4 regions of the Mesorhizobium sp. P2_A8 genome follow, and region 1 is predicted to be linked to each of the others. Evidence: riboswitches for the same ligand, from Rfam matches in the RefSeq annotation. Region 1 holds a riboswitch; each other region holds the start of a gene.
The links. Region 1 has a riboswitch for cobalamin ahead of AC1D10_RS24810 (DUF1636 family protein). Riboswitches for the same ligand answer to the same signal wherever they lie in the genome.
Positions count from the first base shown of each region.

Region 2: it holds a riboswitch for cobalamin, as region 1 does, so the genes downstream of both, AC1D10_RS00095 (aromatic ring-hydroxylating oxygenase subunit alpha) here and AC1D10_RS24810 (DUF1636 family protein) in region 1, are expected to answer to the same signal.
Region 3: it holds a riboswitch for cobalamin, as region 1 does, so the genes downstream of both, AC1D10_RS20160 (CbtB domain-containing protein) here and AC1D10_RS24810 (DUF1636 family protein) in region 1, are expected to answer to the same signal.
Region 4: it holds a riboswitch for cobalamin, as region 1 does, so the genes downstream of both, AC1D10_RS19940 (DUF1636 family protein) here and AC1D10_RS24810 (DUF1636 family protein) in region 1, are expected to answer to the same signal.

Region 1 covers NZ_JBFUDB010000008.1:400,236-405,376, forward strand. Annotated here, with positions in the region: gene AC1D10_RS24800 (substrate-binding domain-containing protein) at 1-327, shown strand, start outside; gene AC1D10_RS24805 (nucleoside hydrolase) at 580-1,554, opposite strand; cobalamin riboswitch at 1,838-2,044, shown strand; gene AC1D10_RS24810 (DUF1636 family protein) at 2,069-2,539, shown strand; gene AC1D10_RS24815 (ABC transporter ATP-binding protein) at 2,536-3,324, shown strand; gene AC1D10_RS24820 (ABC transporter substrate-binding protein) at 3,371-4,318, shown strand; gene AC1D10_RS24825 (FecCD family ABC transporter permease) at 4,393-5,141, shown strand, end outside.
Region 2 covers NZ_JBFUDB010000001.1:14,713-19,853, reverse strand. Annotated here, with positions in the region: gene AC1D10_RS00100 (FAD-binding oxidoreductase) at 1-330, opposite strand, end outside; gene AC1D10_RS00095 (aromatic ring-hydroxylating oxygenase subunit alpha) at 511-1,758, opposite strand; cobalamin riboswitch at 1,873-2,073, opposite strand; gene AC1D10_RS00090 (DUF680 domain-containing protein) at 2,579-2,776, shown strand; gene AC1D10_RS00085 (DUF680 domain-containing protein) at 2,846-3,052, shown strand; gene AC1D10_RS00080 (DUF680 domain-containing protein) at 3,130-3,366, shown strand; gene AC1D10_RS00075 (ABC transporter ATP-binding protein) at 3,458-4,570, opposite strand; gene bglA (beta-galactosidase BglA) at 4,612-5,141, opposite strand, start outside.
Region 3 covers NZ_JBFUDB010000006.1:418,923-424,063, forward strand. Annotated here, with positions in the region: gene AC1D10_RS20150 (MFS transporter) at 185-1,384, shown strand; gene AC1D10_RS20155 (aromatic ring-hydroxylating oxygenase subunit alpha) at 1,388-2,563, opposite strand; cobalamin riboswitch at 2,755-2,950, shown strand; gene AC1D10_RS20160 (CbtB domain-containing protein) at 2,987-3,166, shown strand; gene AC1D10_RS20165 (CbtA family protein) at 3,182-3,985, shown strand; gene cobU (bifunctional adenosylcobinamide kinase/adenosylcobinamide-phosphate guanylyltransferase) at 3,978-4,493, shown strand; gene cobO (cob(I)yrinic acid a,c-diamide adenosyltransferase) at 4,495-5,124, shown strand; gene cbiB (adenosylcobinamide-phosphate synthase CbiB) at 5,141-5,141, opposite strand, start outside.
Region 4 covers NZ_JBFUDB010000006.1:372,791-377,931, forward strand. Annotated here, with positions in the region: gene cobN (cobaltochelatase subunit CobN) at 1-1,542, opposite strand, end outside; gene cobW (cobalamin biosynthesis protein CobW) at 1,561-2,598, opposite strand; gene AC1D10_RS19940 (DUF1636 family protein) at 2,601-3,029, opposite strand; cobalamin riboswitch at 3,069-3,274, opposite strand; gene AC1D10_RS19945 (DUF6348 family protein) at 3,328-4,050, opposite strand; gene AC1D10_RS19950 (winged helix-turn-helix domain-containing protein) at 4,073-5,141, opposite strand, start outside.

The DNA of each region.
Region 1 (5,141 bases):
TCGGCCATGCTGCAGGCGCATCCCGACATCAAGGTGCTTTATGCCAGCAACGACATGATGGCGGCCGGCGCGCTGCTTGCCGCCAAAGGTGCCGGCAAGGACGTCAAGATCATCGGCACCGATGGCTTGCCGGGACCTGCCGGCGGCATCGAAGCGGTAGCGAAAGGCGACTGGGCGGCGACCTTCACCTATCCGACCGGTGCCAAGGAAGCGATCGAGATGTCGAAGAAGATTCTGCTCGATTGCGCCACTTCGGTGGAGCCGACAGTGACAGTGGAGACGACGGCGATCACGGCGGAAAATGCCAAGCAGATGATGGGGAAGTGAGGGAGCCAGCCACCAAGGTTGGATATGACAAGGCCCCCCGCGGGGCCTTGTTGTGTTCTGGGGCACTAATCCTGCAAGGAATGGCTGCTTCGCGCCTCATGACAGTTGCAGAGATCAGTTTTACCGCTTCCTCAAAGCAGACATCGTTGGCACGCGTAGCGCAAGTGGCCGTGTGACCTACCTTCCCGCCGATTGGCCCGAGGCACGCCCAGGTGTCTCTTGCTGCCTACCGTATCGTCGCGAAGGTGCGGGTCACGCCTTGTTCTTGGTTAGACGCTCCAGCGCATCCACTATCAAATCGCAGAATTTTTGATGGTCGAGCTTCATCGCCACGGTGTGGCGGAAGTCGACCTGCTCGCTCGCCGTGCCGCCGAAATGGTGCATGCCGCCCATCTTCTCGAAATTGCAGACCGTCATGCCTTTGGTCCACCGGCCGGCAAGCTCGACGCGGATATCGGCCTTCTCGGTGGTGAAGACGGTCGGGTCGATCATGGCCGCGACGCAGCATGCGTCATGCACGGCGGGATACTCGATCTGCAGGAGGCCACCATGCGTCGTCGCGATGAACTCCCAGATATCGAGGATGAACTTGGCGATCGGGCCGCCTACCGCGCGCACCCGGTCCTGAAGCCCCGTGGTGGCGAGCGCTTGATGCGTCAGGTCGAGCCCCACCATGGTGACGTCCCAGTTGGCCCGGAACACCACGGAGGCTGCTTCCGGGTCGGCATAGACGTTGAACTCCGCCGCGGGCGTGATGTTGCCCCTGGTAAAACTGCCGCCCATTGCGATGACCGATTTCACCCGCTCGACGATGCGCGGATCCTTGCGCACGGCAAGCGCGATGTTGGTGTAGGGACCGACCGGCACCAGCGTGATCGTCTTCGGCTCATGCGCCATGACGGTGTCGATGATGAAGTCGACGGCGTGCCGCTTGTCGAGCTCGAACGAGGCGGGCGGCAGTACGGGGCCGTCGAGCCCGGTCTCGCCGTGGATCTCGACGGCCAGCACCTGATCGATGAGGAGCGGGCCGGGAGAGCCCTTCGCCACCGGTACCTTGATGCCATAGGCGGTGCATACGGAAAGCGCATTGCGCGTGGTGTTCTCGACATTGTGGTTGCCCGAAACCGTGGTGATACCGAGGAGATCGATCTTCGGATTGCCTGCCGCCAGCAGGATGGCGATAGCGTCATCATGCCCTGGGTCGCAGTCCAGGATGATCTTTTCCATATGGCACCTCCTCTGTCGGCCGAGCCTGCCGCGACTACAGACTGCCGCCGCTTGCGCCGTCAAGGTTCTCGCCCTCGGCAACCGTAGTGCCAACTCGCTCGGCCCCCCGGCCACCTTCTACCTCCGGTGGCGAGCCCATTTCGAGCAGCTGCCACCTGCCGCCGCCGTGTTGCGCACAAGTGGAGTTGACATCGTCGCGGAATATCGCTTCAAACGTAATGTTATTACATTTGGATGGAGCCGCGACGTCGCAAAAAACCGTTGCGATGCGATCGATGGAAATCTACGCTGGCCCGGTGATGGTCCCCTGGCCGCAAGGCAAGGGGTGAAAAGGGAACACGGTGAGATCCCAAAGGGTCGAGGCCGTGGCTGCCCCCGCAACTGTAAGCGGCGAGCAAAATCCGTAAATGCCACTGGCCGGCAAGGCTGGGAAGGCAGGATGGCGCAACGACCCGCGAGCCAGGAGACCTGCCATCAGCATGAGTTGACCGGACGGGGTGTGCCGGGAGGAGACGTGGACGTCGGTCTTGTCGGCCGATACGCCAACATCCTTCCGTCGCCAATCGAGAAAGACGGAAAGTTGGACGGCGCTACAGATCGTATTCACCGCATTATTGTCTGCACGCTTTGCCGCGACGTCCCGACAGGGATCAGGTCGGGTGAAAATTTGTGCTCCGATTTGCGTTCCCGGCTCTCGGCCCACCATGAACCCGCCGTGGCGCATGGCTTCACGGTCGAGGGCGTGTCTTGCATGGCCGGCTGTGCACGGCCCTTGACGGTTGCCTTCCAGGCATCGGGCAAGGCTGCCTATCTCTTCGGCTCCATCGATGCGCAGGCCGATGTCGGCGATCTCGTGCGATTCGCCAAGCTCTATGCTTCGCTCGCCGATGGCTGGTGCAATTCGGGACAGCGCCCGGCGGGATTGGCCGGCAAGACGCTGGCCCGCATCCCGGGTCCGGAGAATCCGGCGGGAAACAGCCGATGACAGCGCCGGTTCTCGAAGCGCGTGACCTCAGTGCCATGGCGAATGGCCGGGATCTGGTCCATGCGGTCAGCCTGTCGGTGGCCGCGAGCGATCGCCTCGCCATCATCGGCCCCAACGGCGCCGGCAAGACGACGCTGCTGCGCATGCTGTCGGGCATGCTGCGGCCAAGTTCCGGCGAGGTGAAGCTTGGCGGGCGCCGGCTGGACAGGATTTCGGCCGCCGAGCGGGCACTGCATATCGCCGTGGTCGGCCAGACCGACCAGCCCGATCCGCGGCTGGCGGTGATCGACTATGTCGAGCTTGGCCGGGTTCCGCACGCCGGGCTGAGGCGCAGGAGCGACGAACGCGACATTGTCGTCGACGCGCTGCGCCGGACCGGCCTGCTGCCGCTGCTTGGCCGCACCATCGGCTCGCTGTCGGGGGGCGAGCGCCAGCGCGCCCAGCTGGCGCGCGCCATCGCGCAGGAGCCAAAAATTCTGTTCCTCGACGAGCCCACCAACCACCTCGACCCGCGCGCCCGTGGCGAACTGCTCGAACTCGTGGCCGGCTTCGGCATGACGGTGATCGCGGTGCTGCACGATCTGGCCCTGGTGGCCCCCTTCGCCACCAGGGTCGCGGTGATGAACAATGCCCGCCTGCAAGCGTTCGCCGCGCCGCGCGAAGCGCTGACCCAACAGCTGATCCGCGAGATTTTCGGCGTCGACGTCTTTCGTCTGCGCCATCCGACCGAAGACCGCGAACTGACGGTGTTCGAGGTGCCGAACCGCGCCGCGCCGCCATCCTGATCGAAGCCGTTCCGCCCAATCCCTGTTCAACAAAGGAGCACTTACCTTGAAACGCCTCGCCTTTTCGCTTGTCTTCTCGCTGCTGGCCTCGACAGCCTTCGCCTTCCCTGTGACCGTCGACAGCTGCGGCAAACCGCTGACCTTCGACGCGCCGCCGAAGCGTGCCGTCATCCATGACCTCAACATGGCCGAGATGACTTTTGCGCTGAAACTGCAGCCGTCGATCGTCGGCCTGACCGGCATCACCGGATGGTACAAGGTCGGTCCCGAATTCAAGGCCGAGCAGGGCTCGATCCCTGAACTCGCCCCCAAATATCCGACGCTTGAAAACCTCGTCGCGGTCGAGCCCGATTTCTTCTTCGCCGGCTGGTACTACGGCATGAAGCCGGGCGGCGAAGTGACGCCCGACACGCTTGCCCCGCATGGCATCAAGACGCTGGTTCTGACGGAAAGCTGCGTCCATCTCGACAAGAACCGCCCTGCCGCCTCGATGGACCTGCTCTATGGCGACGTCGAAAAGCTGGGCAAGATTTTTGGCAAGGAGGCTGAGGCGCAAAAGCTCGTTTCGGGCTGGAAGACGCAGCTCGCCGACATCACCGCCAAGGTCGGCGACCGCAAGGGCACGCGGGTGTTCCTCTATGATTCCGGCGAGGACAAACCCTTTACCGCGGGCAAGTTCGCCATCCCCAGCGCCATGATCACTGCCGCTGGCGGTGACAACATCATGGCCGACATGGACACCAGCTGGGGCAACACGGACTGGGAAACGGTGGCCTCTCGCAACCCGCAATTCCTCATCCTGCTCGACTACCAGGACGGCGGCGGCTACAAGAAACTGCTCGATTTCCTGAAGGCGCATCCGGCGATGAAAGAAACGGACGCGGTCAAGAACGAGCGTTTTGTCGCCCTGCGCTATGCCGAGCTGACGCCTGGGCCCGCCAACATCGAAGCGATCGACAAGATCGCCAAGGCGATGCATCCGGAAGCATTTTGAGGCATGTCGCCCAAAAATGCGCCGCGGTTTTTGCCAACGACATGCATGAAGAAAAGATCTGGGAAGTGCGTCGCATGAGCCCTGATGGACGCGACGCATTTCCAGGCTTGCGGCACAAGGCATTCGCACTCGCCATGATGGCGGGAGCGGCGGCGATCGCCGCGCTCGCCTTGCTGTCGATCGCCTATGGCTCGACGCTGATCCCGTTGACGGACGTCGTGGCTTCGCTCGGCCATGCAATTGGGCTGGGTGGGCACGACGTGTCCGGCCCGGTCGGCAAGATCGTCGTCGACCTGCGGCTGCCGCGCACGATCCTGGCCATCTGCGTCGGCGCTGGCCTGGGCGTCGTCGGTGCGCTGCTGCAGACGGTGACCCGCAATGATCTGGCCGATCCGTTCCTGTTCGGCCTGTCTTCCGGCGCAGCTGCCGGCGCGGTTTCCGTCATCACCGTCTTCGGCGACAGTTTTGGCATCTGGACGTTGCCGGTCGCGGCCTTCACCGGCGGCATATTGGCTGCCGGCGTTGTTCTGCTTCTGGTTGCGCGGGTGAGGGGGCAAGGGCCGGAGCGGCTGATCCTCGCCGGCCTTGCCGTGTCGTTCATGTTCACCGCCTTGACCAACTACCTGGTCTTTGCCGGCGATCAGCGCGCCGCCCACTCGGTGCTGTTCTGGACGATGGGCGGGCTCGGCCTGGCGCGCTGGGACAACATCTGGCTCGGCGCGCTGGGTGCGGGCACCATCCTGGCCTATGCGCTATGGAACCACCGCCGGCTCGATGCTTTCCTGGCCGGCGAAAATGCCGCCGAAAGCCTTGGTGTGCCGGT
Region 2 (5,141 bases), on a different contig from region 1:
CTTCACATGCGAACCGGGCGTCAGATGGTCGAACATCCAGCGTGTACCGATGCTGCCCGCTTGCGCCTTGATCGTCACCGCGATCGAGAACGGCCGCGATGGCGAAGACGACAGCGTGTAGGTGCGCATCAGCGGCCCATCGGCGGTCGGCAGTTCCAGCGTCACGAACTGGCCCGGCTTGTAGCGGAACCAGGTCTGGTTATCGGAGCGGAAGGTGAAGGTCTTCACATCAGGTGCTTCGTCACTGACGCCGATCACTTCCAGCACCTGGAGCCTGTCGTTCCAGGGCGTCATCTGGTCGAGATGGCGATAGAGGCCAAGGTCCGTCATCGCATTCATCCTCTTGTCCCTTTTATTCCGTGCGTGTCGTGATCCCAAAACCGCTGCGCACTCTTGGGCGACATGCACCAAGGCGCGTCGCGTCGAAACGGGTTCATGCGACGCGCTTCAGGTCTTGTTTCCTTGCATGTCGTTGTCTCAAAACCGGGGGCCATTTTTGAGCGACATGCACTAGGCAACGCTGCGCAGCGCCGGCCGGCCGCCTTCGGCAAGCCGCGGACCGATGAACGACGCGTACCATTCGACGAACTGGATCACGCCGCCCTCATGCAGCTCCGAATAGGGGCCTGGCTCGTAGGCGGGCGATAGGATGCCGAAGGCGTTTTCCTCGACGATGTGGCGGTCCTGGTCGTTGGTCTCGGTCCAGACATGGGTGAGTTCGGCGAGATCGTAGTCGACGCCTTCGACCGCATCCTTGTGGACGAGCCATTTGGTCGTCACCGCCGTTTCCGTGGCGCTGATCGGCAGCACGCGAAACGTCACCGCGTGGTCGATGAGGATGTGGTTCCATGTCGTCGGATAGTGATAGTGCATCAAGGTGCCGATCCGGTCGGCGGAGACGGTGTCGGAGAGGTTCTTCTTCACCGCCCGCTTGCCGTTCATGGTGTAGCTGATGGCGTCGCGCAGCAGCGGCGCGCGGGTGGCGCGGTACTGTCCGGCCGCATCGATGCGGAATTTGCTCGGCAGGCCGGCCGCTTCGCATTTCGCCCAGTGCGCAAGCATTTCCGGGTCGCTGTCGGCCCCCTGCACGCCGGTCACCGTCGGTGCCTCCGGGAAAGTTTTGCAAAGCTCCGGGTGATTGCCGGCGCAATGGTAGCACTCGCGGTTGTTTTCCCAGACCAGCTTCCAGTTGCCCTTCTCGACAATGGTCGACTCGAACGCCACCTTGGCCTCGCGCAGCCGGTGCGGCAAAAGGTAGGGCTCGATCATAGCCCGCATCGGTGCGAAATCCGCCGGCTCCTTGCCCAGGCAGATGAAGATGTAGCCGCCGACACTTTCACAGGCGATGGGCTTCAGGCCGAACTGGCTCTTGTCGAACCCGTCCGCCATCTGTCGGGCAAACAACAGCCTTCCGTCCAGCTCATAGGTCCACTGGTGATAGGGGCAGACCAGCTTTGCCGCCGTGCCCTTGTCTGAATTGCAGACTCGGCTGCCGCGATGGCGGCAGGAATTGTGAAAGGCGTTGATATTGCCCTTCTGGTCGCGGACAAGGACGACCGGATAATCGCCGATCTGCGCGGTAATGTAGCTGCCCGGCTTGGGCAGCTCGCAATCATGGCCGATGAACAGCCAGTCGCGATACCAGATCAGCTCCATGTCGAGCTTGAAATAGTCCGGATCGGTGTAAAAGGGCTGCTCGAGCGAGAAGCCGTTCCTGCGGCTCTGCAGCAGCCTCAGCATATCGTTGCGCGCGTCCATGTCCTGTCCTCATAGCCAAGGACTGAACTGGTGGTGATGGAGGAAGGATCGGACGCAGACCGGCGAAGCGCCGGACATGCACTATCCACCTCTTGACCGCCCACCGCGATCAGTCGAGTTCAAATATCTCGGGCTGGTTTCCGGGCTCTGGAGTGTCCTTGCGGACGGTCGCGACACCTTCCCAGGCGTTTGCCCAGTGGTCTCCCGTTGCGACTTGAACTCCACCACCGTTGCGGGGGCAGCGCCGGATTCTGACCGGCTTCCCAATTCTCCGCTTCGTCGTCACGAAGCGGCACCTGAGATGACATGATCTAATCACGATCGCGGGCGCGCCATCGGCATGAAAACGACATCGTATCCATGCGGCGCGACACGCATGCGAAACGCTCCGGCCGGCTATTGCGGAGCCGAAACCCGATCTCCTAGGCAGCCATCGCCGGCTGCAATCTCCTCGAATCCGACCCCTTGCCGGGGCCTAAGAAAGGTTAACGGTTTCGAAAAGTGACTATTAGCAACTTCTAAAATCGAACCGAACGGTTCGTTTCTGTTGACGGTGCGTGCAGGACGGTGTGAACGCTGGGCCTCCGACACAGTTGGTGATCGGGGTGCCGATTTTACATAACTATTTGATATCACAAAGAAAAACAACTGGTGTGGATGCTCTTGGCACAATTTCAAGTGGCAGATTCTTGGTCCACGCGGAACAACTTCGTGATTGGAAATGGCTGGATGGCTTTCCCACATCGGGGCGGTCCGAACGACGCGATTTCATCCCAAGACACGCCGCTAGACGGACGGGAAAAATACTGGAGTACCTAAAATGAAAAAGATCATTCTCACTGCCGCCGCCGTTCTGGCCATTTCCGGCAGCGCCTTTGCTAACGGTAGCGACCACTATGGTTCGAACGCCCCGGTAGCCACTGCTGTCGACAGCTCGCAGACCGCTTCGATCAAGAAGCCGGAACCGGCTGCTCAGACGCCTGTCCAGGGTAGCGACCGCAATCTCTTCGGCCACTAACGCCGATTCCCAGAAGGCGGCGGGCTCGCCCGCCGCCCTGGCAAAATCCAGAAATTCAGGAGAGCTAAAATGAACAAGATCCTTATTGCTGCCGCCGCCGTTCTGGCCATTTCCGGCAGCGCTTTCGCCGGAAGCGACAACTTTGGCTCCAAGGGCGCCAATCAGCCTGCCGCCTCGGTCGACAGCTCGTACACGGCTTCAACCAAGAAGTCCGAGCCGGCTGCGCAGACGCCTGTCACCCATGGCAGCGATCGCAACCTGTTCGGCAACAACTGACATCCGAAACTAGCATCCGACGGCGAGGCGGCGGGTCAGCCTGCCGCCTCGAATTCGAAAATACCGGAGTATCAAAAATGAAAAAGATTGTTCTTACTGCCGCCGCTCTTCTGATTGCCGCTGGCAGCGCCTATGCCGGCAACGACAATGTTGGCGGCACCGACATCAACAAGCAGGCGACCGTCAACGTCGACGCCTCGCATACGGGCTCGATCCGCAACAGCGATTCGCCCGTTTACAAGTTGCTCAACTCGTCGGGCGACGTACAGAAGTCTGCCCCTCAGGGCAGCGACCGGAACCTCTTCGGCCGCTAACTAACAGCCGAAGCTGATCTGCAAACAAAGAGCGGCGGGCCTGTGCCCGCCGCTCTTCGTTTTTCATGTGGCCTCCGACGTCCTCCTGACCTCAGGCCGCCTTTGCTTCCGGCTGACGGAGCGAGAAGGAGTGCCCGTCCGCGTCGAAGATGTGAAGGTCGCTGGCGTCCGCGCTCAGCCGCAGCGTCGCCCCGCGCTTGACCTCGACATTGCCTGGCATCTTGGTCACCAGCGGCAGGTCGGCGCGGCCGATGTCGACATAGACAAGTTGGACCTCGCCGAGCTGCTCGACATAGTCCACCGTTCCCTCGAACAGATAGTCCGCGCCGCTGGCGATCATCAGGTCCTCTGGCCTGACGCCGAAGCTCACCGAGGCACCGTTTGCCGATGCCGGCGTGGCGATCGGTACGGTTGCCTTGCGGCCGCCGACATGGCTGACGACGGTCGGGTTTCCGGTCTTGTCGATGGTCGCCGGCAGGATGTTCATGGCCGGCGAGCCGATGAACTGGGCGACGAACAGATTGCCGGGCTTCTTGTAGAGGTCCATCGGGGTGCCGACCTGCTCGATATGGCCTTCCTTGAGCACCACGATGCGGTCGGCCAGCGTCATCGCCTCGACCTGGTCGTGGGTGACGTAGATCATGGTCGTGTTGGGCATCGATTCCTTGAGCTTGGCGATCTCGATGCGGGTGGCGACGCGCAACGCCGCGTCAAGGTTCGACAACGGCTCGTCGAACAGGAACACTTTCGGATTGCGCACGATGGCGCGGCCGATGGCGACGCGTTGGCGCTGGCCGCCCGACATCGCCTTGGGCAGGCGGTCGAGATATTTGGTCAGCTGTAGGATTTCGGCCGCCTGCTTCACGCGGCGGTCGATCTCGGCCTTGTTCTCTTTGCCGATCTTCATCGAGAACGCCATGTTGTCGTAGACGGTCATGTGCGGGTAGAGCGCGTAGGACTGGAACACCATGGCGATGCCGCGCTTCGATGGCGGCACGTCGTTCACGACCTCGCCGGCGATCTTGAGTTCGCCGGAGGTGATTTCCTCGAGCCCGGCGATCGACCTCAGCAAAGTCGACTTGCCGCAGCCCGACGGGCCGACAAAGACGATGAACTCGCCCGACTTTATGTCGAGGTCGATGCCGTGGAGAATGTTCAGATTGCCGTAGGACTTCTTCACTTGTCTTAGCGTGACATCGGCCATTGGTTTCCTCCCAGAAATTTGAAATTCAAGTGATTTGAAATTCAGTCGATGCGTCCGAACCAGGCGCCGTAGCCGCCAAGCTGTACGGAACCGGTGCTCGCCTGCCCCGAAAATCCGTGCCCGGGCAAAGGTTGCAGCGATCGGTTGCCTAGGTCAACCTTGGCTGGCTCAGCTCCCAGATTGAAGACGCAGACGATCTGTTCGTTGCCTGCGCGGCGTGTGAAGGCGACCGTGTCGCCCGCACTTTCGATGAATGTGATGTCGCCCTTGGCCAGCGCCGGATGTGCGCGGCGGAAGGTGAGAAAGCGCCGGTAGTGCTCGAGCAGCGAGGTCTCGTTGCCCTGCTGGACATTGACCGCTTGCGACAGATGCTTGGCCGGCACCGGCAGCCAGGGCTTTGCCGAGGAGAAGCCGCCATTCGTGGCGCTGCCGTCCCACACCATCGGCGTGCGGCAGCCGTCACGGCCCTTGAATTCCGGCCAGAAGCGGATGCCGTAGGGGTCCTGCAGATCCTCGAAGCGAAGGTCGGCTTCGCCGAGGCCAAGCTCCTCGCCCTGATAGATGCAGACAG
Region 3 (5,141 bases), on a different contig from region 1:
CACGGTTGCCCGGGACAAAAGAAGGCCGGACGCTTCGGCAGATGCTGGATCAGGCGCCGCTTTAGGCCAGTGCCGGAAAGCCTTTGGCCGACTTCGCTTTTTGCCGGATAGGCGTCGGTTTCCTCTTATTGGCGCCGGGATCACCACGGCAGATTTGGCCCGGTGATTCTGCTTTGGGGAAGCAATGTCCACCCATGTGCGCCATCCGATCTGGCTACCGGCCCTCAAGGCCGCGGATGCGCGCACCTTCGCGTCGCTCTATGCGGTTGAATCCTTCGCCCGGGCCACGGTGTCGAGCGTCATCCCGATCCAGGCCTACGAGATCCTCCACAACGAGCAGATCGTCTCGATCCTCTACACCATCGTGGCGATGCTCGGCCTGTCGGTGACGCTGTTCATGCCGATGCTGATCCGCCGCTTTGCCCGGCGCTGGGTCTACACGGCAGGCGCCTGCCTGCTGGCCATCGGCTCGCTGTTCTTCGTCACCCACACGCTTGCCGGGCAACTGGCCGGCATGCTGTGCCGGGTGATGGGCGCCAGCGCGCTGTCGATCACGCTTAACCTCTACATCATGGACCACATCCGCAAGACCGACTTCATGCAGGCCGAATCGCTGCGCATGGCGTGGTCGATGTTCGCCTGGACCGGCGGACCGACGCTCGGCATCTTCCTCTACACGCGCTTCGGCATCTATGCCGCGCATGGCGCGGTGGCGGTGTTCGCGATGGCCTTGCTGGTGCTGTTCTGGACCTACCGGCTGGGCGACAACCCGTCGATCCGCCCGGGCAAGTCGCGGCCGGCCAATCCGCTCGCCAATATCGGTCGCTTTGTCGCCCAGCCCAGGTTGCGGCTGGCCTGGCTGATTGCCTTCGGTCGCTCCTGTTTCTGGACGACGTTCTTCGTCTACGGGCCGCTGTTCATGGTCATCACCGGCGAGGGCAAGTTGGCCGGCGGCCTTTTGGTTTCGGCCGGCAATGCGCTGCTGTTCATGGCCATCTTCTGGGGCAAGGCGGGAAAGCGCTTTGGTGGCCGGCGGACCATGACATTTGCCTATTTCGCCATGTCGGCCATGCTGCTGGCGGCGGGTGCGGTCGGCGAAACCGTGCCGCTGCTCACCGGTGCCTTCCTGCTCTGCGGCGCTTTCTTCAGCATTGCGCTCGACGCTCTGGGCTCGACCGCGTTCATGCGCTCGGTGCGATCTTATGAAAGGTCGCAGATGGCGGCGGTCTACCGCACCTATCTCGACTTTTCCGAACTGACGCCGCCGCTGGTCTATTCGGTCGTGCTGGCGTTCTTCGGGCTGGGCTCGGTGTTCGTCATGCTCGGCCTGCTGGCGGCGATCTGCGGCTTCGTGACCTGGCGGTATCTGCCGAAATCGCTGTGATCTTCAAGGCTTGGAGGGCACGGCTGCGTGCCGCTCGCGGACCCAGTTGTGGAAGCGGTGCAGATCATATTCCTCGGGCATCAGCACACCGGCTTCGTGGCGCGTCGAGCGCAGGCCTTTCTGGTTGACCTCGCAGATCGCCGCATCCTCCTCCAGCACCTGTTTGCCGAAGGCGACGATGTTGTCGATATCGGCTGCATCAAGTGCTTCGGGCACAAACAGCCATTCGGCGACAAGCTCGGTCTGCTCGGGGCCGAGCGGCACCAGCCGTACGGTCCTGACATAGTCGACATGCCCTACGACGAACATCGACGGCAGGTTGGTGGCGTAGGTCTGGCCGGCGGCGCGCTCGGCAGGTGTCAGGCCGGCAAAGACCGGCCCGTGCGCCTGGCCGTCGCGCGACCAGGTCTCGGCGCCGGCGCGCAGGCCGCCGGAAAACTCCGGTGCGTCATTATCGGCGTGGCGAGCCCAATCGGGATCGTCGTGCCGGTCCATCAGGCCGCGGCCATAGATCGGCACCAGCCGCGACAGATCCTTGTGGACGCCCGGACAATGCAGGCACTCGTTGAAGTTTTCCCAAAAGATCTTCCAGTTGCAGTTCATCACCTTGCGCAACGCATGGCCGGTCACCAGCGTTTCCAGCGGCCAGTTGGCGAGACCGCCGGACGCCGGATCGAAGGAGGATTCCGCCGAGCCGGCGGCGTCTTCGGAGAGATTGACGAAGACAAAACCGCGCCACACCGAGAGTGCCACGCGATAAAGCGGGTGATCGGCCTTGTCGAAACCGTCCGGCAGCGATTTCGACGGAACGCGCACGAGATCGCCGCGCAGCGAATAGGACCAGGCGTGATAGGGGCAGGTGATCAGCCGCGCCTTCAGCCGGCCTTCGCTCTCCTGGCAAAGCTGCGAACCGCGATGGCGGCAAGTGTTGTGGAAGGCGCGCAGTTCGCCGGTCTCGTCACGCAGCACGACGATTTCCTGCGTGCCGACGCGAAAGGTGCGGAAGCAAAGCGGCTGCGCAAGGTCTGCCTCGCGGCAGACGAGCAGCCAGCTTCTGTACCAAATGGCGTCGAGGTCGCGCTGATAGGCATCGATGTCCCAATAGGCGGAGGACGGCAGCGTCGGTTCGGCCCGCGTCAAGCCGTTGTAGGGATCGCGGTCGCTGGCAATGGGCTGCATGGCTGGCTTCCTCTAGAGTTGCTAGCCGACACCCGGCCACGGGAATTGTCAATTGTTGGGCCCGTGCCCGATTTGTGCACTTTCGGCGACAATGCATTCTTGCATCATGCATGTCGTGATCCCAAAACCGCTCCGCACTTTCGGCGACATGCATTGTCGGAATTTGGTTTGCCGGTCGCGGCGATTTTCCCTATAGTCGCGCTGTCGTCGGTTCCGTTTGGAGCCAAGAGGGAATGCGGTGCGGGCGAATGTCTTGCCCAACGCCGTGGCTGCCCCCGCAACTGTGTGCGGTAGTCCTCTCCATATGCCACTGAAGGTTTTCTTCGGGAAGGTGGGGAAGGGCGCTGATCCGCGAGCCAGGAGACCTGCCGGCGACAGGAAACTGACTTCTATGCCCTCGGGTGGAGGGCGAAAGGACAAGACATGACTACCGCTTCCGTCTCCCTCGGCGCCTCCGTCTCCTCGCAGTCGCGCTTCATGCAGCTTGCGCTCGTGGCGCTGCTTGGCATCTTCGTTGTCGGTTTTGTCGGCTTCTCGCATATCGATGCGGTCCACAATGCGGCTCACGACTATCGCCATTCGATGGCGTTTCCCTGCCACTGACGAGGATTTGACATCATGAACCTGTTTCGCAACGTCGTGTTCATCGCGGCGATCGCAGGGCTCGTGGCTGGCGTCGTTCTCGCCTGCATGCAGGCCTTTGCCACCGTGCCGCTGATCCTCAAGGCGGAAGTCTACGAGCAGGCCGGCGGCGGCCATCACCATGACCATGCCGCTCCGGCCGCAACGGATACCAATGCCATGAGCACAGCCGCCCCGGCGGGGAACGCCATGAGCTCTGCCGCCCCGGCGCCGGCGGAAGCAGTCGCTCCGGCAGCGGAAGACGAAGGCTGGGCACCGGCCGACGGTTTCGAGCGTTTCGCCTTCAGCGTGGTTGCCAATATCGTCACTGGCCTCGGTTTCGCACTGATCCTGGTCGCGGTTTCCGAATTCGCCGGCGGCATCGGCAACTGGCGCCAGGGGGTGTTCTGGGGCCTGGCCGGCTTTGCCGTGTTCACGCTGGCGCCCGGCCTCGGCCTGCCGCCGGAATTGCCGGCGATGCCGGCTGCCGATCTCACGCAGCGCCAGATCTGGTGGTGGGCAACCGTGGCGGCGACCGCGGCGGGTATCGGCCTGATCGCGTTCCGCAAGTCGCTGCCGCTTGTGATCCTGGCCGTGTTGCTGATCATTGCGCCGCATATTGTCGGCGCACCGCAGCCCGACAGTTTCGAGACCCCGATCCCGGAGGGTCTGCATCATCAGTTTGTGGTGGCGGTGACGGTGACCAATCTGGTGTTCTGGCTGGTTCTCGGCGCGGTCGTCGGCGTGGTGCGCGGCCGCTTCACCGGTACCGCGACCAGCCTGCGCGACAGCTTTGCCTGATCGCAGCAAGCTGACCTTCATCATCGGTGGTGCGCGCTCCGGCAAGAGCGCGCATGCCGAAACCCTGGCGACGACCTTGCCGCCGCCGTGGGCCTATATCGCCACGGCGCAAGCCTATGATGACGAGATGCGTGAGCGCATCGCGTTGCACCGCTCGCGGCGCGGTGAAGGGTGGACGACCATCGACGCACCGCTCGATCTCGCAGGCGCGCTTGAGGCCCTGCCGGACAATCAGCCGGTGCTTGTCGACTGCCTGACACTGTGGCTGACCAATCATATGCTGGCCGAACACGACCTCGATCTGGAATACCGTCGGCTGGCTGAAGTGCTGTCGCGGCCGCGCGGGTCCTGGTTCGTGGTATCCAATGAAGTCGGCCAAGGCATCGTGCCGGACAACGCACTGGCGCGCCGCTTTCGCGATGCCGCCGGCCGGCTCAACCAGCAGGTGGCCGCTGTCGCCGATACGGTGCTGCTGATGGTGGCGGGGCTGCCACTCAAGGTGAAATGAGATGACCGATACCGACGACAAGCCCATCGAAGACCGGGACGAGGAACGCCACCGCGCCAAGATGGCCAAGCGCAAGGCGGTGCAGGACGCCGAGGTGGCGAGCAAGACGGTCGAGAAGGGGCTGCTGATCGTCAACACCGGGCCGGGCAAGGGCAAGACCACCGCCGCCTTCGGCCTGGCGCTGCGGATGCTCGGCTACGGCAAGCGTGTCGGCGTCGTCCAGTTCATCAAGGGCAAGTGGCACACCGGCGAGAAAGATGCCTTCGCCGCCTTTGGCGACCGCGTCGTCTGGCACGCGATGGGCGAGGGGTTCACCTGGGAGACACAGGATCTGAAGCGCGACATTGCCGCGGCCGAAGCCGCATGGGCCAAAGTGCTCGAGCTGATGGCCGATCGGTCGATCAGCCTGCTGGTGCTCGACGAACTGAACATCGCGCTGCGCTACGATTATCTCGAACTCGACAAAGTGGTTGCCGCGCTGAAAGCACGACGGGAGGGCCTGCATATCGTGGTCACCGGCCGCAACGCCAAACCGGCATTGGTTGAGGCGGCCGATCTTGTCACCGAAATGGGCGTGACCAAGCACCATTTTTCCGCGGGCGTGAAAGCGCAGCAGGGGATCGAGTTCTGAACGGCGCCTCGATGCGT
Region 4 (5,141 bases), on a different contig from region 1:
ACGGTCCGCCGAGCGGCCGCGATCGGGGGCGAGCGCCACGGTGACGTTGCCGAAGGTGGCGGCGCGGAAGGGGAATTTTGCGGAGCTGGGTGCCTCGCGCAATCCGGTTTCGTCTTCCGCCTTCCCCCAAGCCGCTTCTACCGCAGCCATTGCAGCCCTTGGCAGTTCGGTCGAAAAGGAGAGATAGTCGCCAAGCTTCAGCACGTGGTTTGAACTTTCCAGCAAATCCAGCAGCTCACGAGGCGTTTGCGGAATCCCGTCAACCGCATACCCCTGTTCCTTGAGGTCGTGCAGCATGGCCAGCACGCTGGACGGCACGTCGAGGCCGACGGCATAGCCTGTGCGGCCGGGCGCACTGGGATAATCCGGGATCAGGATCGCCAGCTTGCGCTCGGCGCGGGGCGTTTCCTGCAGCTTGATGAAGGTCGCGACGCGGTCCGCGACTTGCGCGACGCGGTCGGGCTCCGGCCGGTTGGCGAAGGCGCGGTGACCAAGTGCGGGATCGACCTCGGTCTCGCCCTTGAAGGAAATCGCGCCGGCCAGGATGCGGCCGTCGAGCTCCGGCAGCACGACATGCATGGCGAGGTCGGCGGGCGCCAGCCCGCGCTGGTTGTTTTCCCAGATATCGTGGCGGGTGGTGGCGACGATGACCTGGAAGACAGGCACGCCGGCGCGGTCGAACAGGGTCTCAACACCGGGTTCGGCGCCGGACGCGAAGGCGGTCGCGGTGATGATGGCGGCAGGTTTGAGCGTGGTCAGTGCGGTTTCCACGAACGTCAGGGATGCCGGGTCCTTGAGGCTGGAGACGAAGATGGGGACCGGGTTGATGCCGCGCTGCCTGAGCGCTTCAAAAAGGGCGTCGATGGGCGCGACATCGGCGGCGAGCAGCATCGAGCGGTAGAACAGGATGGGGGTGACGGGGGCGTAGACGTGGGAAGGATCGCTACCGTTCCTGGACATCCGGACGACATCCAGGTCATCAACGACACCGCGCCCCGGCTCATAAAATCCCGCCTTCGGTACAGCCACCGGTGCTGTGACGGTGCTCTTGGCGCCAGCCAACCGCGCCAGCTTCTGCACCAGTGCGCTCATATTGGCCGGGCCGCCCTCGCGGAAATAGTCGAGCAGGCCGTCCAATTCCTCACGCGACAGCGTCGAGGCTTCGATCAGGCGCAGATCCTCGTCGCGGCATTCGCCGGGCAGCAGCGCCAGTTTTATGCCGCGTGCGCGGGCGGTCGAGGCAAGCTGGTCGCAGCCGTAGCGCCACCAGTCGTAGCCGCCGAGGATGCGCACGAGGATGATTTTGGCGTGGCGGGCGACGCTGTCGATCCAGAGATCGACGGACATGGGATGGCGCAGGTCGCGCAAGGCAGCCAGCCGCATCGAGGGCAAGCGGTCGGCATCGGTCTTCCATGCTGCCGCCAGCCCGGCGAGATCGCTGTCGGTGAAGGACAGGGCCACGATATCCGCCGGCGTCTGCCGCAGATCGACCGGCTCGGCGAGGTCGTCGAGCGAGGCGGAGGTCGTGGTGAGGATGTGCATCGCGGTCCGTGGTGTGCGTCAGCCGGCGAGTATACGCTCGATCGCCGGGCGGTTCAGCCCCTTCAGGCCGATGACGACGAGGCGCGAGCGGCGGTCGTCCTGCGCCGTCCAGGCGCGGTCGTAGTAATGATTGACGCGCGGTCCGACAGCCTGCAGCAAGAGCCGCATCGGCTTGCCGCCGACCTCGACAAAGCCTTTCACGCGCAGCACGTTTTCTTCCTCGGCGGCGGTAGCGACGCGTTTTGCCAGCTCATCTGGGTTGGCGATCGAGGCTATGTCGACAATAAAACTGTCGAAGTCGTCATGCTCGTGGTCGAGCTCGTCGTCGTGATGGGTCTTACGGTTTTCGATGTCATCCTCGACGGCAAGGCCAAGGCCGAGCAACACCGACGGATCGACCTTGCCCTGCGACGTCGGCACGATCTTCACGGCGCGAGCGATGTGCTCGTTGATGATGGCGTTGGCGCGGGCCGAGCCGGCGGCATCCATCAGGTCGCTCTTCGACAGGATGATCAGGTCGGCACAAGCGATCTGATCCTCGAACACTTCCTCGACCGGATCGTCGTGATCGAGTGTCGTGTCCTGCGCGCGCTGCGCCTGAAGTGCGTCCATGTCGTTGGCGACACGGCCTTCGGCCAGCGCCGGTCCATCGACGACGGCGATGACGCCATCGACCGTCACGCGGCTCTTCACCGTCGGCCACTGGAAAGCCTGGACCAGCGGTTTGGGCAGAGCGAGGCCGGAGGTCTCGATCAGGATGTGGTCGACCTTCGGCGTCAGCGACAGGATCTGGTCGAGCGCCGGCACGAAATCGTCGGCAACGGTGCAGCAGATGCAGCCATTGGCCAGTTCGACGATGTTTTCCTCGGGGCATGTGTCGATGCCGCAGCCCTTCAGGATCTCGCCGTCGATGCCGATGTCGCCGAACTCATTGACGATGATGGCGATCCGCTTGCCGCCGGCGTTTTCCAGGAGATGGCGGATCAGCGTCGTCTTGCCGGCGCCGAGGAAGCCGGTGACGACGGTGCAGGGAACGCGGGAGACGGAAGCGGTCATGATCAGTCCTTCAACAGGTCGAGGGGAGGGATGCGGGCGACGAGGCCACGCTTCAGGCTATCGGGGCGGCCACGCCAGGGAATGAGGCCGTCGGTCGAGGTGGCGAAGAGTTTTGCGCCAGAGACGAGGTCGGCGCCGCTGGTCGCGGTCAGGTCGCCGAAGACATAGCTCCAGCAGCCATCGCGCAGGATGGCGGCACTAAGGCGGCGCTTGCAATTGCCGAGACATTCGACTGTTCGGATGCGGATGTTTTCGTCCGATGCGGCGCGGCGCGTGTCCTCAGCCAGCAGTTCGCCGGCGCGGGGGTGGGCGTCGGAGCCGGTCTCGTCACGGCAGGAGGCGCAGACGATGACGGTGACGCCGGTCAAGGCATCATCGTTGCCGGACAAAATATCCGCTGTCTCAGCCGAAAAACTGCTGTCGCGTTCCAAATCAGGCTCCTTGCCCGGAAAACCCGCCAGGCGATCGGATACTTTGTGTCCTAGACGGCAGGTCTCCTGGCTCGCGGGTCATCGCCTTGGGTGCCGCCTTCCCGGGGTTATCCCAGTGGTTTTCGGCCCAGGCTCTTCGCTTACAGTTGCGGGGACAGCCGCGGATTTGAGATTTTTCATCCCGCACCGCATTCCCTCTTGGCTCCTCCCTTTGAAGAGAGGAGACCGTCTGGACCGGATTTAGGCTTGTGTATGCAGGCGTGTCAACGCGGGAGGGCGAGATCGCCAACCGCTGTGCTCAGAGCCGCAGGATTTTCTTACCCAGCTGCGCCCAACGGCTCAGCGTAACCGGTCTGTCTTCCGGTAACGCAAGGATGACCTGGCGCAGTGCCTGGTATCCATCGCCGTGGTGCCAATCCTGAGCAACGAGAAGCTCCTGGCCTTCCAGCCATGTTTCATTGTCCAGGAGAACTTCCTTGCCCATAAGTTCTCCGCCGTAGCTCGCCACGAAAATCCGGACGAAATGACTGCCGGGAGGAACACTAGCCGTGAACAGTTTTTCCAGCTGGGCATAGAATGCCGGATATGTCCGGTTAAGCGTACATTCCACCGCAGCCTGGTTGATGACAGGTCCGCCGTACACCTTCCAACTGGCATCATTGCGCTGCCAGAACTCGATTTCGGCTTGCATGTTCTCGCAAACATGGCCCGCAAGGCCCTCGATCAGAACGTGAAATACACCGATCAGGAACTTTCCGAACGCCTGGCCTATCGCTTGTTGTCGTGTGTCGCCCATTCCAACGAATGATTCGATGACTTGCTGAGTGTCCAGCAACGGCGAGAAGACGTAGATTTCGAGGACAAGCCTGTGAGACGTGTCTCCTTGCTCCCTGTCGAAAATCTCGGCCTCAAAGCGCAGGTCCTCCAGTTCAAGCCTGACATCGTGCTGCCCGCGGATGGCGCTGATACCATGCGCAATCAACGCTTCGTGAATCAGGTCGAGAACCTCTTGCGATGCCATTGCCAAACCTCGACCGACAAATCTACTCAAACGTCTGCGGCCGACGGCTGATGTCAAGAGCGCCCTTTGTTGTTGACTGATTCAGCAGCGCCAGGCCCAAATCGCCGGCCGGCGTCACTTCGATGCGCTCCAGGCCGAGCCACCCCTGCATCTGCTTCAGTTCCTCGAAGAGCTCGGCGGCGGTTTCTGGCGGCGCGCCGGGTTCGGCATAGGCGGCATGGACGCGCAGGACACTGGCGGGACGGTCGGCCTTGAGATCGACGCGCGCCACGATGCGGTCGCCGAGCAGGAACGGCAGCACGTAATAGCCGTATTGTCGCTTTTCGGCGGGGGTGTAGATCTCGATGCGGTAGCGGAAATTGAACAGGTTTTCGGTGCGCGTCCGCTCGAAGACGACCGGGTCGAAGGGCGCCAGCAAGGCACGAGCCTCGATCCGGCGTGGCAAACGGGCGTCCTTATGGAGGTAAGCCGGCTTGTCCCAACCTTCGACGCGCATGGGCAAAAGTTCGCCGGTCTCGACCAGTTCCTCGAGGCGGCCCTTCATATCGGCTGGAGAAAGGCGGAAATAGTCCCGCAGATCGCCTGATGTCGCGATGCCATGGGCGCGGGCTGAGATGCGCAGCAATTCACGATGCGCATCTTCTGGGGCAGGTGTGGGCAGAGCCAGAATCGCCTGCGGCAGCACGCGCTCCGGCAGATCGTAAAACCGTTCGAAACCGCGGCGGTGCGCGGTGGTGATGCGGCCGGCCCAGAACAGCCATTCGAAGGCATGCTTGGCATGGCTCCAGCCCCACCAGCCGCCCGAGCCTTTCTGGCCTTCCAGCGCCGAGGCGGCGATCGGACCCTGGTCGACGACGTGGCGATAGATCTCTTCGACATAGGCGGCGTGTTCACGGCCCCACTTGGCCAGCCCGCCATACATCTCGTCGCCGCGCTCGGCCCGCTGCATGCGCCAGCGCATCAGCGGGTATGTCTCGACCGGGAGATAAGAGGCTTCGTGGGCCCAGTATTCGAACACCGTGCGCTTGCGCGTCACGGCGGCGTTGTCGAGCAAAGCGAGCGGGTAGGGGCCGAGGCGCGAATAGAGCGGC